Regions from separate parts of the Pseudoalteromonas sp. APAL1 genome, predicted to be linked through region 1. Evidence: predicted binding sites of a transcription regulator. Region 1 holds the regulator's gene; each other region holds the start of a gene.
What was found. Region 1 encodes LexA, which represses DNA repair genes until DNA is damaged. Its sites were predicted from a motif close to TACTGTATNNNNATACAGTA; they were not measured.
Positions count from the first base shown of each region.

Region 2: a site for LexA is predicted at 3,096-3,115, ahead of L1264_RS08155 (SulA-like leucine-rich domain-containing protein). Genes of this name have one in related genera too.
Region 3: a site for LexA is predicted at 2,453-2,472, ahead of L1264_RS16710 (LexA family protein). Genes of this name have one in related genera too.
Region 4: a site for LexA is predicted at 1,895-1,914, ahead of uvrD (DNA helicase II). Genes of this name have one in related genera too.

Region 1 is NZ_JAKGAW010000009.1:31,220-35,951, reverse strand. Features, by position in the region: gene coxB (cytochrome c oxidase subunit II) at 1-923, opposite strand, end outside; gene lexA (transcriptional repressor LexA) at 1,361-1,978, opposite strand; gene L1264_RS06260 (PaaI family thioesterase) at 2,139-2,576, shown strand; gene L1264_RS06255 (hypothetical protein) at 2,584-2,964, opposite strand; gene L1264_RS06250 (hypothetical protein) at 3,123-3,905, shown strand; gene L1264_RS06245 (VOC family protein) at 3,822-4,175, opposite strand; gene L1264_RS06240 (endonuclease) at 4,291-4,732, shown strand, end outside.
Region 2 is NZ_JAKGAW010000012.1:52,780-57,511, reverse strand. Features, by position in the region: gene L1264_RS08175 (LysR substrate-binding domain-containing protein) at 1-253, opposite strand, end outside; gene L1264_RS08170 (alpha/beta hydrolase) at 606-1,250, shown strand; gene L1264_RS08165 (alpha/beta hydrolase) at 1,253-2,083, shown strand; gene L1264_RS08160 (YchJ family protein) at 2,115-2,594, opposite strand; gene L1264_RS08155 (SulA-like leucine-rich domain-containing protein) at 2,635-3,072, opposite strand; gene L1264_RS08150 (S9 family peptidase) at 3,376-4,732, opposite strand, start outside.
Region 3 is NZ_JAKGAW010000040.1:21,624-26,355, forward strand. Features, by position in the region: gene L1264_RS16700 (hypothetical protein) at 1-522, opposite strand, end outside; gene L1264_RS16705 (Y-family DNA polymerase) at 738-2,018, opposite strand; gene L1264_RS16710 (LexA family protein) at 2,021-2,443, opposite strand; gene L1264_RS16715 (hypothetical protein) at 2,636-2,938, shown strand; gene L1264_RS16720 (YeiH family protein) at 3,137-4,201, opposite strand; gene L1264_RS16725 (LysR substrate-binding domain-containing protein) at 4,308-4,732, shown strand, end outside.
Region 4 is NZ_JAKGAW010000018.1:3,903-8,634, reverse strand. Features, by position in the region: gene L1264_RS10590 (dUTP diphosphatase) at 1-44, opposite strand, end outside; gene L1264_RS10585 (peroxiredoxin-like family protein) at 178-807, shown strand; gene L1264_RS10580 (YacL family protein) at 840-1,208, opposite strand; gene L1264_RS10575 (hypothetical protein) at 1,332-1,556, opposite strand; gene uvrD (DNA helicase II) at 1,979-4,144, shown strand; gene L1264_RS10565 (GNAT family N-acetyltransferase) at 4,122-4,732, shown strand, end outside.

The DNA.
Region 1 (4,732 bases):
TTAAGAGCAGGAAACACTCCCGGCAAGCCCATTCCTGTAGGCTGATGACAAGCCGCACAACTTGCCATATAAACTTGCTCCCCAAGAACCATTAATTCTTCTTTCGGTAATGTTTGATCTAATAAAGCCGCATCAGCTGCTGCAGCATTGGCCTTTTCTTGCTTAGCCTCTGCTAGCCAGTTAGCAAATTCGTCTTCAGGCAACGCTTGCACAACAACAGGCATGAAACCATGATCTTTACCACACAACTCAGCACACTGACCCCGGTAGATGCCTGGCTCATTTATGCGTGTCCATGCCTCATTGATAAAACCCGGGTTTGCATCTTTTTTAACCGCAAAGTCAGGCACCCACCATGAGTGAATAACATCATCTGAGGTCATTAGAAAACGAACTTTTTTATTGATAGGAAGTACTAAAGGCTTATCAACCTCAAGTAAGTAATGTTCTGTTTTGTCAGCTTGGTTATCTATTTGGTCTTTTGGAGTAGATAGAATTGAGTAATAAGCAATTTCCTCGCCCATGTACTCGTAATGCCATTTCCACTGTGAGCCCGTTACTTTAATTGTAATATCGGCTTTAGAAGCATCTTCCATCGCTATCAGTGTTTTTGTAGCTGGAATTGCCATGGCGATTAAGATCACAAATGGTATGGCAGTCCAAAGAATTTCAACCTTGGTACTTTCGTGGAATTGCGCAGGCTTGGCTCCTTTCGACTTTCGATGATGGATCAAAGCCCAAAACATCACCGCAAAAACGATGATGCCTATCACACAACAGATAATAAATATCGTCATGTGTAATTCATAAACACTATTACTTATATCAGTCACCCCTTTACGCATATTAAATTGGCTATTTGCCAATGCTAACTGCACAGGTGAGAGTAATATAAGCCACAAGGCATAACGCAGTTTACCCATGTGACGGCTCCTTTTAATGCTATTGCAAGACGCAAAGCGAAAAGGCGATACAACAAGGTGCCCATTCGTTTTTTTTATTGTTCAGAGCGACTACGTATCATTTTGACCCAGCGATGATACCAACCCTATGTTTAACACCTAGCACATTTGAGTGTATTTTTATTAATCAGGTGTTAATACACTGTATTAACCAATTAGTTAAAAAATGAGCAATAAGCAAGTTTTAGTAGTAATAAATGTTTATTTTGGTGCAAAAATAACAACTATAATCAGCGCGTTATTTTAAAATGAGAGGCAGAGTGAGAGTAAAAAAAGAGTGAAAAACTGCGCCATATAAGGCTTTATACAAAGAGTAAGGGTTTACAAATCAATGCTAAATAATAAAAAACAAGCAACGCACCAAATTACAGCAATTTGGTGCACTATTCTAGAAACAGTTACATCCAGTCGGCATTACGAATAACACCCACCGCTAACCCTTCAATATTGAAAGATTCATGCTCAAGATCAACTTCAATTGGCGAAAATTCTTCGTTTTCAGCATGTAAAAATACTTTACGCCCAGCTTTTTCAAGACGCTTAACAGTTACATCTTCATCAACACGAGCAACAACAACCTGACCATTTTCAGCAACTTGCGTTCTATGTACTGCGAGTAAATCACCATCCATGATGCCAATGTCTTTCATACTCATACCATTTACACGCAGTAAAAAGTCAGCCGCAGGTTTAAATAGTGAAGGATCAACCTGACAATGACTTTCAACATGTTCTTGCGCCAAAATGGGCTCACCCGCTGCAACTCGTCCAATTAAAGGTAAACCTAATTGCTCAGGTTCGTCTTCTTCAATTAATTGAATACCACGACTCGCCCCAGGCTTCATTTTGATCATGCCTTTTTTTGCCAGTGCTTTTAGATGCTCTTCGGCAGCATTGGCACTTTTAAAACCCAATGTTTGAGCTATTTCAGCACGCGTAGGTGGCATGCCTGTATCTTTAATAAAGACTTTAATTAGTTCTAAAATTTGCGATTGGCGTTTTGTTAATGGGCGCATACAACTGGTTTTCCATACAGTACATTTAACTGTGAGTATATACAGTTATCTGAAAATCGCAAATTTAAATTAACGCCATCATATTGCTACAAAACTAACATTGAACCAGGTATAAAGATGCCATAAGGTATTATTTTTAATTTGCAGGCAAGGAAATACAATGAGTATTTGGCATCAACCAATCACACTAGAGCTTTGTAAAAGTTTAGAGCAAGGGATCACCGGGCAAGGTACTTTAATGAAAACCATGGGCATTGAGGTGACTGAAATTGGTGATGATTATTTAGTGGCGACTATGCCTGCCATTCCTGAGCATCATAACCCTATGGGCATGGTACATGGCGGAGCGAACGTTGTGTTAGCCGAGACAGTGGCAAGCTATGCGGCTAACTTTGTGGTTGATTTCAATAAATTTTATGCTGTTGGCCAAGAAATTAATGCCAACCATATGAAAGCATCTCGTAAGGGTGTATTAACGGCTACAGCAAAGCCTCTTCATTTAGGTAAGCGCACTTCAGTGTGGGATATTAAAATTACCAATGCCGCAGGAGAGCTTTGCTGCGTATCAAGAATGACCGCAGCTGTTGTAGAGCGCTAAGCTCAGGCTATTTTTCGACTGGATAAATCGTAATTTCAACCCCTGCGCCAATCGCTGAAATACGCAACAAGGTATCAGCATGCAGGGCTTGATTAAAACATTTTGGTGAAACGCCTGATTCAAAGCCAATATCAAATGTACGTTTAGAGCACGACAACCACTGCTTAAGAGCATTTCGTGAACACGATTCAATTAATTCACACAACTGATTAATCGCTTTGTCTGGTGTACTGATATCAGCAGCAGCCTCAATACGCGCTAGTTGACGGTATTCATCTTGGTCGTAATGTAAAACCATGGCATTTTTCTTTAAATCAGCAACAAGTGCACTAATATCGTGCTTTGATTCAAGCTCCAGATCCACATTTAAAAATTGAATTTCCGACATACTCTCGTTTTTACCCTCTATTGATATCGACTGAAACTTTAACTCAGTTTTGTATATATACCAAATCTAGAATACAGTTAATGCGACATTATGCCGCATTGGCAATACAGTTAAACAACCTAAAATAGCTCCCATACAACAATAATAACGGAGTAATGATGAATAAACGCATGTTCAAATATGCTCGCAAAGGGCATAAATGGCTTGGCTATCTGCTAGCCATTCAGCTACTTCTATGGCTATCGGGAGGCTTAGTAATGAGTTCACTCCCCCTCGAAAAAGTCCATGGTAAACATTTAGCAAAACGCAGTTTAGATAATCCATTTATGATGGCTGATTACACAGCATCAGTTGATCGGATAACCGCCCAATTTCAACAAATAAAAGCGATTAACTATAGTCACTTTTTAAATGCACCAATCATTGAAGTTACTACTGAGCAAAGCACTGTCAGCTTTAATGGTCATACTGGAGCTCCCATGGCAAAACCCAGTGAGGCTGAAATTATCGCGAACGCCAAAGCACACTTACTGATTGATGCCAATGTTTTGCAAGTACAGCAATTAAAACAAGGACCCCGCGAAGCTGCCCATAAACAAAACATATGGCAAGTTCGTTTCGATGATTGGCTTGCGACAACCATATATTTAGACAGCCAAAACGGTAAAGTCATCACTGTGCGCAGCACCCTGTGGCGTATTTTCGACTTTTTCTGGATGCTGCATATTATGGATTACGACGAGCGAGAAAACTTTAATAACCCACTGCTTATCAGCTTCTCAGCCACCAGCGTGCTGTTTTGTATTACCGGAATTGTTTTGTTACTGCAAAACGTTCGTATAAAGCGTAAAAACCAGCTACACGTGTTGGTCTATCAAAATAGGATTGCCATCTGGGTCGGTGATAATAAAGCTCGCTTCACCGGCCTTTTGTATTGCTAAACCTTGCTGCTGAAAATGCAGAGCTAATTGCTCAAAAGTAGCAAACTCAGCCAACGTTTTAGCATTTTGATCCCAACCGGGGTTAAAGGTCAGCATGGTTTTATCAAACATTCCTTGAAACAAACCAATTAAATGTTCACCGTTTTTCATAATTAGCCAATGCTGCTCTATTTCGCCGGCAAACTCTTTAAAACCCAGCTTTTCATAAAACAGCTTAGAGGCATGGATATCTTTTACATTTAAACTCACAGAAAAAGCACCTAGTAACATAGTAGTAATTCCTTTAATGAAAACGGCCTAACAACTATAGCTGAGTTGAAAAACTTTTCCTTTTAGAATAGTCACTCTAAAATGAGCTTTCCTGTAGTTCACTGATGTGATGGATATGCGTTTGTTCCTCTACTTTACCCTTTGTCTAATAATCAATTTCTCTGTAAATGCAGAGCAATTTTCAAGCTTTTCTAGTGCCAAAAAGCACTTAATAAAAACCCTACCAGACAATAGTAAAAGCCTTTACTGTGGATGTGACATAAAACGCCAAGGTAAGAAACTTGTACCAGATCCTAGTGGATGTGGCTATATACCTCGAAATGCAATGACACGTTCAGGCAAAGAAAATGTTCGCGCAAAACGAATTGAGTGGGAGCACATAGTACCTGCGTGGGAATTCGGCCATCAGTTACAATGTTGGCAAAACGGCGGACGCAAAAATTGCCGAAAAGTCAGCGAAAAGTTCCGTAAAATGGAAGCTGATATCAATAATCTGGCACCTGCAATAGGTGAAATCAACGCTGATCGCTCTAATTTTCGCTATGGAATGGTCACAT
Region 2 (4,732 bases), on a different contig from region 1:
CTTTTAAACGACACTTTGTCGCTTCAACTCTAGGTAAAACCTCATTAGCAAGCTCCAGCAGTAACATGCCTTGCGGTGTAAAACGCACAGGCTGCGTCTTACGTTCGAACAGTTGGCAATCTAGCTTATTCTCGAGATCTTTAATTTGATGTGATAAAGCCGATTGAGTTAAAAACAACTCGCGGGCGGTATTGACCAAAGAGCCTGTCTCTTTAAGGGTCGCTATGGTTTTTAGGTGCTTTATATCAATCATCTTTAAAAAATCTCATGAAAAATGTGAGCCAAACTCAGATTACGAACATAGTACGCTTAAGAATTTGTTTTTTCAACGTCTAGACGTCTAAAATTAGTAGTTACTTTAACTGTTTTTTTACAATACGCTTTTTTACTGTCAATTGACATCGCTGTCATTGTTTTTTTACTTAACTTATATCAAAAAGCTATGAATATACCTCAAGTTGGTTTTTGGAGATCTCTTTAGGTTTTTGATTAGGGTTAACTCACTTCTCACTTAGGCAAAGCGACCTGACTTACAACTAAGATATTATTTTTAAAACTGTTATTATCGTGTAATCAGTACGATTTTATTTTTCAAAGGGATACCAGTGTTACGTACACTACTTTTAACCTGTGCTTGTTGGGTTATGCCTGCTCTCGCTGGCACTATTTACAGCCAGTTTCCAACAGAGATTGATCCGCATGAGCACTATGTTTTTTATTCCCATGGTTTTATCGTCGAAGGTAAAAACCCTAAACCTGTTCACAAAACCTTTGGTGTTTATGACTTTATTGCGGTAAAAGAAGCACTTGCAGATGATAGTTATCATTTAATAGCCTATCACAGGCCAAAAGACACTGAACCATTTGCATTTGCGAAAAAGCTCGCTGCAGATGTTGAAGCATTGATCAGCGCCGGTGTTGATGAGTCGAATATTAGTTTGGTTGGTTTTTCACGGGGCGGGGCATTGTCGATACTGGCAGCCAATGAGCTTAAACGCACACATATTAACTTAGTTATATTGGCAGGTTGTGCTGGCCTAATAAAAAAGAACTCATCAGTTAAAGCTTACGGCAAGGTTTACTCTATCTTTGAACGCTCAGATCAGGTTGGCTCTTGCCAGTTTTTAATTGATAGAAGTGCAGTAACTAAGTTCGAAGAACTAAGCATCAATACGGGGCTCTCCCATGGTGCATTTTATAAGCCAAAAGATGAGTGGCTGTTACCAATTAAAAAGTGGCTAAAGGATTAACTATGCCTTATTTATTGCTCGTTTTTGTGATCAGTGTTTTCGGCGTGAGCTCAGTAAGCCATGCTGAGCCATTTACTTTGCCACGCACTAATACTGTTTTAGTTAAAGATAAACATATCGAAAACGAATACCCCATTACAATTAAACTGCCACGCAGCTACCAAAAACAAAACCAGAAGCGATACCCCGTTGTTTACCTGTTAGATGCAAACTACAGTTTGCCAATTGCCTCTGGCGTCAGTCGCTTTATGATGAATTCGGGGGCGATGGAAGAGGTGATTATCGTCGCAGTAGGGTATCAAAAAGGTGTGCCGGGGCTTAATAGCCGTATTTATGACTATACGCCATTTGAAGATAAAAATTGGCAACGTAAAACTGGCGGAGCAAGCCAGTATCTAAACTTTCTAAAACAATCTGTATTGCCATATATTAAGGCTCACTACAGAACAAACCAAAAAAGTACATTAGTCGGTAACTCGCTGGGTGGTTTATTTGCTTCCTTTACCTTATTTACCGAGCCTTCGCTTTTTTCAAGTTACATTATCGGCAGTCCTTCAGTGTGGTTTAAAGAAAACTCAATATTAGCTATGGCTGTAAAACCAGCTGCCAACACAACAAAAGTTTACATCGCAGTGGGTGAACTTGAAGAAAGTGAAGGTGAAAAAATGGTGTCGGGTGCGAGGCAATTAGCAGCTAAAATTAATAAACAAAGTGGCGCGCTGGTTACAACAAATTTATTTGTTATTCCTCAGGCACGCCATGCAACCGCATTCCCAACAACGATTACCCAAGCCCTAGACTGGATTTACCAGACTAATACCAACCCGCAATAATACTTAATTAAGCGGATTGGTATAAGAGCAATTAAAGAGCGTGACACTTTTTATATTTTTTACCGCTACCACAAGGGCATTCATCATTACGGCCAATTTTAATATCTGCAACTGGCGTTATATTACCATCTAGGTAACGCCATAGGCCATCTTCTTTAATAAAACGCGACTTTTCGTGTAACTCACAAAACAAGTTTTGGTAAAAGTAATTTGCTTTAAATTCTACAAAACCTTCTTGATCATTATGTTCTGTATCTAAAACACTGAGTTTGGTAAAACGGCAGCTATTAGCAAAATCTTTAATTTCGCTAACCGGGTTTGCGGCTTGTTGGCTTTGTGCATAGGTGCTAAATACATATTTTGCATCTTTCAGCGCGTATGCACTAAAACGAGAACGCATAAGTTGCTCGGGCGTATCAGCTTGGCTTGCACCTGTATGAAAAGGTTGGCAGCAAAGCTCGTAAGTCGATTCGCTGCCACAAGGACAAAGGGGGTGGGTGAGTGATGTCATAACAACTTACCTAAAACTATAAATTGTTATTTTAACAAGCCTATTGTGGCTGCGGTACTAAATTGTTTAATTGAGCGCTTGTTGTAAAACAATAAAACTTAGCAGATGCTTGCTCAAGATTTAGATTCATCGAATCAAGTTGATGATTGTTTACGATATCTGTCCATGTGATCACTGCGGCAAAATTACCATTATGTAATGCAGAGCTAAGTACGTACTCAAGGTTAACTAAATGCTTTTGTCTGATCACAAGTAGTTTGCTGGTATCAATCGAACACGAATCTAATAATGCTTTGCTAGGAACATGATCAGGGGCAATTAATAGTGTCCATGCATTTTGGCTATTGTAATGATGCAATACTTTTAATAGCTCAAAGGTTGCTGATATTTCGTCTTCAATTTGAATTAAATTAACAGACGCTTTGTCGTTATCTTGTTGGTAGCTTTTAACTGTTCTTAAGGTAATTGGCTGTAACATAACTTTCACTCACTGGTTGTTTATACAGTATATGTATACAGTAGTTTATACAGTGTTTTTGCGCAAGTACTTTTTTGCTATTTTTTAACCAATTATTCAGTTTTATGTTAATTAAATTTATTTAGTTCTTATTAAACAATGGGTTAATTTTTTGTTTTGGAAGGTCAAAAAGGTGAAAAATTTATCATTAAAATTATACAGTATTCTATACAGTACTGTATGAGCTACTATATTTTGCTTCTATACAGGTGTTTTGCATAAAAAAGCCGGTTTAAAAACCGGCTCTTTACCTTTGCAATTTTGCTATTTATCTAAATAGGTATTTAAAAACTCAAGATATGCGTTTGAGGCTTTAATGCGGTTTTCCTTTTTAGTAAAACCATGGCCTTCATCATCGAATAATACATATTCGACAGGCACACCATTTGCCTTTACAGCGGCAACGAGCTCATCGCTTTCAACTTGTAAAACGCGTGGGTCATTAGCACCTTGGATCACCATTAATGGCTTAGTGATGTTTTTAGCATGAAATAGTGGCGAAATTGCACGGTGACGCTCACCGTCTGTCGCGGGGTCGCCCATTTCATCGTACAGTGCCTTTTTAAAGCTTTCCCACCATGGTGGAATCGAGTTTAAGGTTCTAACCCAGTTTGTTACACCAAAGATATTAATGCCTACTTTGAATTCTTCAGGTTCAAAGGCAAGTGCTGCGGCGGTCATAAAGCCACCATAGCTGCCCCCCATGATGCCAATTTTATCAGCATCAACCCAATCTAGGCTTTGTAGATGCTTTTTGCCGTATACGATATCTTGTAAATCATCAGTGCCATGTTTTTTATCATCTAAATGGAAGAAGGTTTTACCATAGCCTGAGCTGCCTCGGTTATTAACCGCAAAAATGGCATAACCATGATTGACTAGATGCTGCTGCATTGCACTATATCCAGTACGGCTTTGTCCACCAGGGCCGCCATGCACCCAAACTAAAGCAGGTACTTTATTGTTGCTGTTGGCTTGCTTAGGTTTATATAAAACCCCCGGGATTTCTAAGCCATCGAAGCTCTTAAAGCGCACAATTGTGCTCTCAACTAAGTCACTTTGATTAATTGCATCACTTAATGTGTTAGTTAATTGTTTAGCTTTCGGCTCACCGACTTGCCACACAAATAAATTGCTTGGCGAGGTGTCTGAATTTAAATAAAACGCCATAGTTTTTTCATCAGCTGAAAAATTAACACCACGTAAGTTACCTGCAGGCAACGATGGCATAGCAATACCTTTACCTGTGGTGGTATCGATTATCGACACCTTAGTGCTGGCGTCGGCATTAACACCACTTACTTGATAACGGCCAGATTTAGAGAAGTAAATAAAGCTGACATCCCACTCATCTTTGAGGGCTGGGCTGTGCTCGCCGGTAGTTAAGTCATAACGCCACACTTGTGCAAACTCACCTTTAGCATCGGTTGAGTAATACAATGATTTACTGTCTCTTGAGAAGGTTTCTGGGCCATACTTAGCGTCGTCGTCATGACGGGTGATAAGCTCTGGTTTAAGGGTTTTTTTACGCGTATCGAGAATGAACACATCGCTGTCTTTGTTCGAATTGTTTTTCGATAAAGCAATAAAGCGGCCGTCAGGGCTTATAGCACCGACATCC
Region 3 (4,732 bases), on a different contig from region 1:
TGGATCTTTAAGAACGTCAGAGGCTTTAAGTTTGATCCAGCTTCTTAATGCCGAACCATTTGAAATGCTATATGGTCTCCAGTCTTGCTCTTGTTCAGATACAATTTCGATGCCCAAATAGATTGACTGTCCTTTATGGCTAAATTGCCCAATCACATCACATACTGAGTCATGGTAGTAATAATCAGTTTGAACCCCTTCAAATGTACAATATTTTATATCTCTTTGTATTTCTTTAAGGCATTGATAGCAATTTTGATGGATCTGTATTGTTGTCTCAGCCTTTTTGTTTTCTAAGATGACATCTTTAATTAGTTTTTTGGCTTTCTTATAACTATCACTTAGGCTGATGCAGTTGTTAGTTTTTGGGTGGATGAGCATCTTATTTTGCATAGAAGACAAATCACACATAAGCGCTTCACCACAATATGGACAAGTATAGGTTCCGCCCACTTGAATCGATTGAGCTGCAATTAAATGGCCTGAGTAATTGATACCAAATGGGACCGGTATTTCGTGCATATTTGTACCTTTATTTAAGGAATTATTTAAGATAGTCTGCTATACATGATTTAATAACATTAAAAAACACTGTAGGTGCATCATGGAAATGCCCGATTTATCGCATAATTTTAAGCTATTCATGTTGGCTTTTAACATTACCATTCTTTCAATTGGGTTGGGTTATTTTATTTACTCTGGGGTTTATACCTTGGTAGGGTTCTTCTAAATAATCTTTATGCTTTCGCAATAGGTAAATCTGAAAGTTTTGTTGTATAACTCAAAGGTGCTAAATCATCTTTAGGCCGCCAAGACTGAGAGAACCCTTCACTTGCGAGCTTTATTGCACTACGTCCAAATTTTCTATTTATCTCATCAATGACCAACGTTTTTGAGCTAATATTCAGTGGTAAAGTCTCAGATAACAGTTCAAGTTGTTGCATATCATCGTGTAATGAAAGTTCTTCAAAAATAACGCCAGCTTTTTTGTATTTAAACCCCTTCTTATAAATAGCTTTTAATGCAAAGCTTGCATAAGACACCAGTGTTGATGTATCCGCGGTGGGGTAGGGTAGTTTAATTGATTGTGACTTATGATACTGCGGCTCTGCCTGTCTAAATGAATCTGTGTGGATGAATATTGTTATTGCCGATGTGTAAGATTTAAATCGACGAAGTTTAAACGCAGCCTTTGTTGCATGTGCTGTAACAGCTTCAGAAAGCTCCGTAAGCTCTATCACCGGTTTTCCCATACTCTGAGATACGCAAATTCTATCGCGAGAGTCGTTTACATCTTTCAATTCAACCGCAGATTTTCCTCGTAACTCTTCCACAGTACGGGCAAGAACAACTGTGAACGTCTTTTTGATCCAACTAATGTCGGCATTTTTAAGGTCATACCCCGTATAGATTCCAAATTTATTTAGCTTTTTAGTAGTTCTACTTCCAACCCCCCAAATATCCTCTACAGGAGTATGTTTGAGAGCCCAATCAATTTTGTATTGTGAATCTAATACAACCACACCATTGGTGTGTTCTTTCCACTCTTTCTTTTTGGCGCAGTGACTTCCAAGTTTCGCTAGTGTCATTGTCTGAGATATACCCAAGCCACAACTAATACCTAAGTTCCTCTTAAGTGTCCTCTGTATGGTGTGTGCGTAGTCTTTTATATCTTTTGTAAAGTTTATATCGATGCGCCCAAAGCATTCATCAACAGAGTATCGTATTGTATCGAATAGGAAGTACTCTAACTCGGTATGAAAACGGTTACTCAAATCACCAAACAGCGTGAAATTACTCCCCCACAAGTGACCACCATGCGCAGCCACCAGTTGTTTAACTTTAAATGCTGGCTCTCCCATTTTGATACCTAAATCTTTGATAGCTTGATTTCGAGCTACAACATTGCCCTGGTTAGAACTAAGAACGCCAAGAGGGGTTTTATCAAAGTCGTATTGGGGGTTAAAGAGTTGGCAAAACGAAACGTAAGCAGCATTGATGTCGCAAAGAACCCACATAATTAGAATATCTTGATTAAACCAGTGACAACGCCCCAGACTACATGAGTATCCCAGTCATTGTTTTCATCGATATCAATTTCAATTGGCTCGAAGTCGGGGTTTTTACTAATAAAAACGGCTTTGTTGTTTTTTAATTGTAGTTCTTTCACAACAAATTCGTTGTCTAATGTAGCTAATACGATTCGTCCAGTTTTAATTGTTACTGACCTATCTACAACTATTATCGAGCCGTCAGTAATGTCTGGGGACATGCTGTTGCCTGACACCCTGAATAGGAATGTACTACTAGGGCGCTTAATTAGGAGCTCATCTAAACTGATTGAGTCGGATAGGTGATCTTCGCATGGATTGGGGAAACCTGCAGCAACTGAAAAGTCTGCAATAGGTAATTCTGTGGTTGAAGGGGTAAGTTTGCTAAGCATAATCACAAATACTGTACAAATAAACAGTAATTTTAGATGTGAATATTCCACATTACAACCAAGAAGTTTCTTTTAGGCTCGCGGTCTATGTGATTACATCAATTATTAGTTAAATTTAAACCTTTTTCCCAGAATCAGGCGCGATTTAATGCATATGATAGCTTTGGCAAAAATATATGAGCTGGAGTAACTATGGATTTATGTTCAATTTCTGCGGAAGACGGTGATAAAGCTGTTTTCTTCAATGGGGTTTTGATTGCATACTATAATGCAGCAACTGATGAGCCAAACGTGTTATCTTTTGTTGAAAGTGTTGCTGATAATTTGAGTAGCGCTTCTGGTGCCAATATTAAAAAGGCGAAAATAGACAAAGCTCCTGACTTTGTTCATTGGGAGCAGAGCAAACAAGTAGAGAATATACTTTGGCCCAATGAAACAGCTAAACCTCCTATTTCTGATTTTTTCTCTCCAATTGAGCTGAATTCTCAACCATAAACATTCATAACAGTTTATCGCTTGGCCGCTAAATTTTGCCTTCGCAGGTGCGGTCAAGCGCTCCTCTTAAAAAATCATGTAGTAAATTTTTATTACTGTATTTGAGAGAGATTTCACGTCTACTCGCTAACGATTAGGAAGCAAGATCAGACTAATCATATTTTGCACTTTTAACGATTCGCCTGTAGTTGAACCCAACTATAAAAGTGCTTTTACTCCAGTGTTAATTCCGAAACCGCCTAACGTTAAAAATATAAACAAACAACTTCCCAAAAGTAGGGGTCTTATTCCAGCTTGACGAATTGCCCCAATGTGAGTTCGTAGTCCCAATGCCACCATGGCGATAGTGAGTAATATATTATCAAACCACACAATATTGTTTGTTGTACTCTGAGATAGGTTAATTAGTGAATTACATCCACTTACTAAAATGAAGTAAACCGCAAACCAAGGAATTGATAGGCCTGAAGATTTTTCTAAGTTATAGTTTTTCTTTGTATCCTTTCGTTTTTGCCAATATGATAAACCAAACAAAAATGGGGCAAGCATCATTACCCTTAACATTTTTTCAATTACTGCCGTGTCGGCTGCATTTGCACTAATAGCGGTACCCGCAGCAACTACCTGAGCTACTTCATGAATGGTTGAACCAACAAAAATACCGTACTCGTATTCACTCAACCCTATATATTCAAACATTAAGGGGTAAGTAAACATACTTAGGGTTCCAAATACAACGACTGTTGCAACCGCAATAGATACTTTATGTGCTTGTGCTTTAATAACTGGTTCTGTTGCCATTATTGCTGCAGCACCACAAATAGAGCTCCCTGCACCAATAAGAATAGTTGTTTGCTCATCAAGTTTAAATAAACGTTTACCTAACTGAATTGCTAGGATAAATGTACCTAGTAATATGGCTAAATCAATAACTAGCCCTAACCAACCAATTTCTGTTATTTGTGAGAATGTAATTCTAAAGCCAAATAAAATGATGCCAGCTTTAAGTAAGAAGCTTTTTGCGTAGTCTACTCCAATATCAGTATGAGTTGCGATACGGGAAAACAAACTGTTTCCTACTATGATGCCGAGGATAATTCCAATAGTGAGTGAACTAACTTGTGCATTTTGCAAAACGGAAAGTTTACTTAGGGCTATTGATATACTTGCTAATGTAATTACCAACATTAGGCCCAACCACCATCGACTATCTGTGAGTTTTTTTGTTTGGGGTTTAAATAGACATCGCGTATAGAACAACATAAACGTCCTTCAATAAATTGCTATATTTACTTGACTGCATTTTAGAAAGACCCAAAATATAACTCCAATACATTAATTTTATGATTTAATAACTTTAGGTTATCTTATGAACTTGCACGCATTGAGAGTCTTTTATACTGTAGCGAAATTGCAAAGTTTCTCGGGTGCGGCAGAAACTCTTTTCATTAGTCAGCCAGCGGTATCTAAAGCGTTAAAAGAGCTAGAGCATCAATTAAGTCTTAAACTTATCGAACGTGCCACCAAAGGGAGAAAACTCGCATTAACTGAGGGCGGAGTTGCTTTATATGAACATGCTCGTAATATTTTTGCTATTGAAAAGACGGCAATAGACGATATAAAGTCACGTACCGGACTAAAGCGTGGCACAATTGTCATTGGTACTAGCACTACAATTGCAAGTTATTGGTTACCACCTTACTTAGCCAGGTTCTGTAGTGCTTACCCAAATATAAAAGTTGAAGTGAAGGTCGAAAATACGGAAAAAATTGAACATGCGTTGCTTGAGTGCTC
Region 4 (4,732 bases), on a different contig from region 1:
TGCATCTCGAGCATAACAACGAGTTTTTGTAAATTAGCAGACATTCTTTATCCCAACTTGCATTTTTTATTTGCCTATATACTACAGTTAAATTTGAGTTTGATGTAGGTAAAGATGAAATTAATCCCGCAACAATCAGGTCATCTTTGCAGTTGAAAAAAATAACCGAGGAAGCCCATGTTTAAATCTCTACTCATTAGCGTGCTGTTTGTACTATCAAGTCAAGTTATCGCTGCAACTGCGACCAATATTGCCGAATCTGCAGAGCGAGTCAGTCCATTATTACCAGGATTAACGGTGCCAAATATTGAATTAAAAGACCAATACGGCAAAACAGTGTCTTTAACTGAACGCTTTAAAGAAAAAACCACGGTGCTGATTGTTTATCGTGGCGGTTGGTGCCCATATTGTTCAAAGCAATTGGCCAGCGTACAAAAAATTGAGAAAAAATTAGCAAATTTAAACGCGCAATTAATTGCCGTTTCGCCAGACAGCCCTGAAAAACTCGCTGAAACAAAAATTACAGCTCCTAGCTATCAATTGCTTTCTGACGACAGCCTCACTTTGGCGCAAACGTTAGGTCTAGCGTTTTATTTAGATGACAAAACAGCAAAGATTTACCGTAATAAGCTTGGGGTTAACTTTGTCTCGTTAGAAGGTGAGGCGAAAGTCGCGCTACCAGTACCCGCTGTATTCGTGATAGACACAAATGGGTTAGTTCATTTTCAATACGCTAACCCAAATTACAAAGTACGCTTAACAGAAGATTTATTACTAGCCGCTGTTAAATCAGTGAGCGAGCAATAAATTGGCAACCGATAAGCAGAACATGTTTCTGCTTATCGGCCTTGTGTAAACTCTTGCCAAGATTCAATTAAATCAACAAAGTCTTCAAAGCCGCAGCCACTGCAGAGGCCTTCTTCTTCAAGCATTAAATCATCATCTTGATAGGCAACTAGGTCTTCGTTGTCTTGATGTAATGCATGTGCTTCGAATAACGCTTCATCTTTACTTAAGATCAAATCAATTTCTTGACCTTGTAAAGTTAATGGCTCATTGCTGCTCTTAACCGCAGAGATCAACGCTTGCACCATCGCGATTTTTTCTTTACCGACTTCTTCGTTTAGCCAACGGCCTATGACGGCATGTTCAGAGGAAATTTTAATGCGTAAACCGCTAATTGGGTCGCGGATAAATTGATATTCCATGAAGGGTACTCGTAATACGTTATGTGCTAATTATACCGTTTGCAGCTAGACGTGGCGAGTTTTGCAAGGTTAAAACAACACGAGCGCCCATGCGGGCGCTCGTATTTATGCTATTTAAAATAGCTAGAGTCGCGATTTGAAGCGTGCAGCATCAATAATCGCCCATAGGTATACGATAGGCAGTAAAATAAAACCTACTGCAACATATATTAGTGCACCACTAATCACCCATGCTAAAAAGAATGCAATAGCCGCCATTAAACGACCTTGTACCAATTGTCCTAAACCAGGAAAAAAGATATTACATATTGCTGCGATTACATTACCGCCAGAACCTTGCTCTGCCATACTAACCTCTGTAGTTTTTAATGATTATACTTTTTATAAACACACTTTATGCCAACTTATTATGACTTACAAATCAAAGTGTTAAAAAGTAGCGTTATTTTGATTTTAGTTCTTTTTGCTAAAAATCGGTCAAATTCACAACTTTCATACCTATTCGCTTAATTAAGTGATCTATTTTGAGGCAATAAAACCTCGTTGATAACAAGGCAAAAATTTCGTTATTTAGTTGTTCTAAATGAGAAATTTTTAACGCAGGTAGCGACAGGTTTAATCCCTCAAAATGATTAAGTATTATTGCGGATAGGTATCCTTTCGTAATTTTAATGACTTGCCAAAATAGCTGTTTATAAAAACAGTATTTTATTTAGCCTTGCATAAACACCTGTTATACTCCACCCATTATAGATTGAAAAGGCGTAACGATGGACGTTTCTGAATTACTCGATGGCTTAAATGATAAACAACGGGATGCAGTCGCAGCCCCATTGCAAAACATGCTAGTACTTGCAGGTGCAGGTTCTGGTAAAACTCGAGTACTTGTTCATCGCATCGCATGGCTCATGCAAGTTGAGCAAGCTTCTGCATACAGCATCTTTGCGGTAACCTTCACTAACAAAGCCGCGAAAGAAATGCGCACCCGTGTAGAAGAAACCTTAAAAGCACCGGTTGGCGGTATGTGGATTGGCACTTTCCATGGCTTATCTCACCGCATTTTACGCGCCCATCACCGTGAAGCGAACTTGCCTGAAAGCTTTCAAATCTTAGATTCTGACGATCAACAACGTATGATCAAACGCTTGCTTAAAGCGATGAACATCGATGATAAAAAGTGGCCAGCAAAACAATTTGGTTGGTATATCAGCGCGAAAAAAGATGAAGGTCTACGTCCTAAAGACATTCAAGCCTACGATATTAATGAGCAGATGATGCTGAAAGTCTACGCTGCATATCAAGAGGCTTGTGATCGCGCAGGTTTGGTCGACTTTGCCGAAATTCTGCTACGCTGCTACGAAGTACTTAAAAACCACCCAACACTTTTACGTCACTATCAACAGCGTTTTGCTCACATGCTAGTAGACGAGTTCCAAGATACTAATACAATCCAATACGCTTGGTTAAAACTACTCGCGGGTAATACGAACAGTATTATGATTGTGGGTGATGATGACCAAAGTATCTATGGCTGGCGTGGCGCAAAAATTGAAAATATCAAACGCTTTTTAACTGACTTCGAAGCCGAAACCATTCGCCTTGAACAAAATTACCGCTCAACGGCAACCATCTTGAAAGCCTCAAATGCGCTGATCAAAAACAATGCTGAACGCATGGGCAAAAGCCTTTGGACAGACGGCAATGATGGTGAGCCTATTTCTGTTTACGCTGCGTTTAATGAATTAGACGAAGCGCGCTTTGTCAGCAGCAAACTGCGTAGCTGGCTAAATGCAGGTAATGCATTACAAGATGCCGCGATTTTATACCGTAACAATGCACAATCTCGTGTACTCGAGGAAGCAATGCTACAAGAAGGTTTAAAATACCGTATTTACGGCGGTATGCGCTTCTTCGAACGTCAAGAGATCAAAGATGCACTTTCGTATCTACGTTTAGTGGGTAACCGTCAAGATGATGCAGCTTTCGAGCGCGTTATTAACACCCCAGCCCGTGGCATAGGTGATAAAACACTAAGCCATATTCGTGATTGCGCGCGCAATGAATCATTGCCACTTTGGTATGCCGCAAAAGCTATTATCGAGCAGCAGCACTTATCTGGCCGAGCTGCAAGTGCCGTCACTAAATTCTTAGAGCTTGTTGAGCATATCGAAGATAAGATCAGCGATCTCACTTTAGAAGAACAAGCGAAATACGCCATTCAAACCTCTGGGTTAATGGCAATGTATCAAGCTGAAAAAGGTGAAAAAGGCCGTGCCCGGGTAGAAAACTTAGAAGAGCTTATTAGTGCTTGTGGTCAATATGAACTCCCTGAAGATGAAGAGTTCAGCTCGCCACTACAGGGCTTTTTGGCATATACCTCTCTAGAATCTGGCGAAGGTCAAGCTGACGAGCACGAAGACGCCGTGCAAATGATGACCCTGCACTCAGCAAAAGGCCTAGAATTCCCTCTGGTATTTATGGTTGGTGTTGAAGAGGGCATGTTCCCATCTCAACAAAGTAATGAAGAGTCTGGCCGTTTAGAAGAAGAGCGCCGTTTATGTTATGTCGGTATGACTCGCGCGATGGAAAAACTGTATATTAGTCATGCAGAAAGTCGCCGTTTATACGGCCAAGAAAAATACCACAGCCCATCACGCTTTTTACGTGAAATGCCTGAAGACTGTATCGAAGAAATTCGTATTAAAACACAGGTTTCAAGACCTCCTGCAGCAGGTCGTTTTAGTCCATCAGTGACACATGCCGCATTTGAAGATAGCGGCTTTAACTTGGGGCAACGCGTCTTGCATGCCAAGTTTGGTGCAGGTACTGTACTCAATTACGAAGGTAGCGGCGCACAGTCACGTATTCAAGTGAACTTTGATGACCTAGGCAGCAAATGGCTTGTAACACACTATGCAAGACTTCAAGCCTTATAATGAGTATTTAACAGCACTGTGCAACGAGCTGGTGATTGCAAAGCATCGCCAGCTTGTCATAGTGCAAGGAAGCGAAGCTTGGTGCTATCAGTTTGCAAACCAATTAGCGCTTAAAAACAACTATGTTTTCAGTAGCAGCTCATTATTAGCAAATAGTGAGTTTCCAAAACATGCTCACCAAATTCTTGGTCAAGAGTTTCAAAACGCAATTTTTGATGGTTTTAGCGGCTTATATGCCGATAAATTAGCCGCACTTGCAGGCACCGTAAAAGCAGGCGGTGTACTGATATTATTGCTGCCCGATGACGATAAGTGGCAAGACCCAGCACTCACAAGTATTACCTCCTATGGCCAAGTGATTCAACACAGCTTTTTTAATCAGCGTTTATTCGCCCAGCTAAAGTTGCAGCCACATTATTTTACTGAGCACTCGCTTCCTGCTTACCAATCAGTTTCACCAGCAACTGCTGAGATAAATTTTCAGCAACAACAAACATGTGTTGAGCAAATTATTAAAACCGCGACAGGACGCGCTAATCGTCCTTTTGTGATTAGTGCCGACCGAGGTCGTGGTAAGTCAGCTGCTTT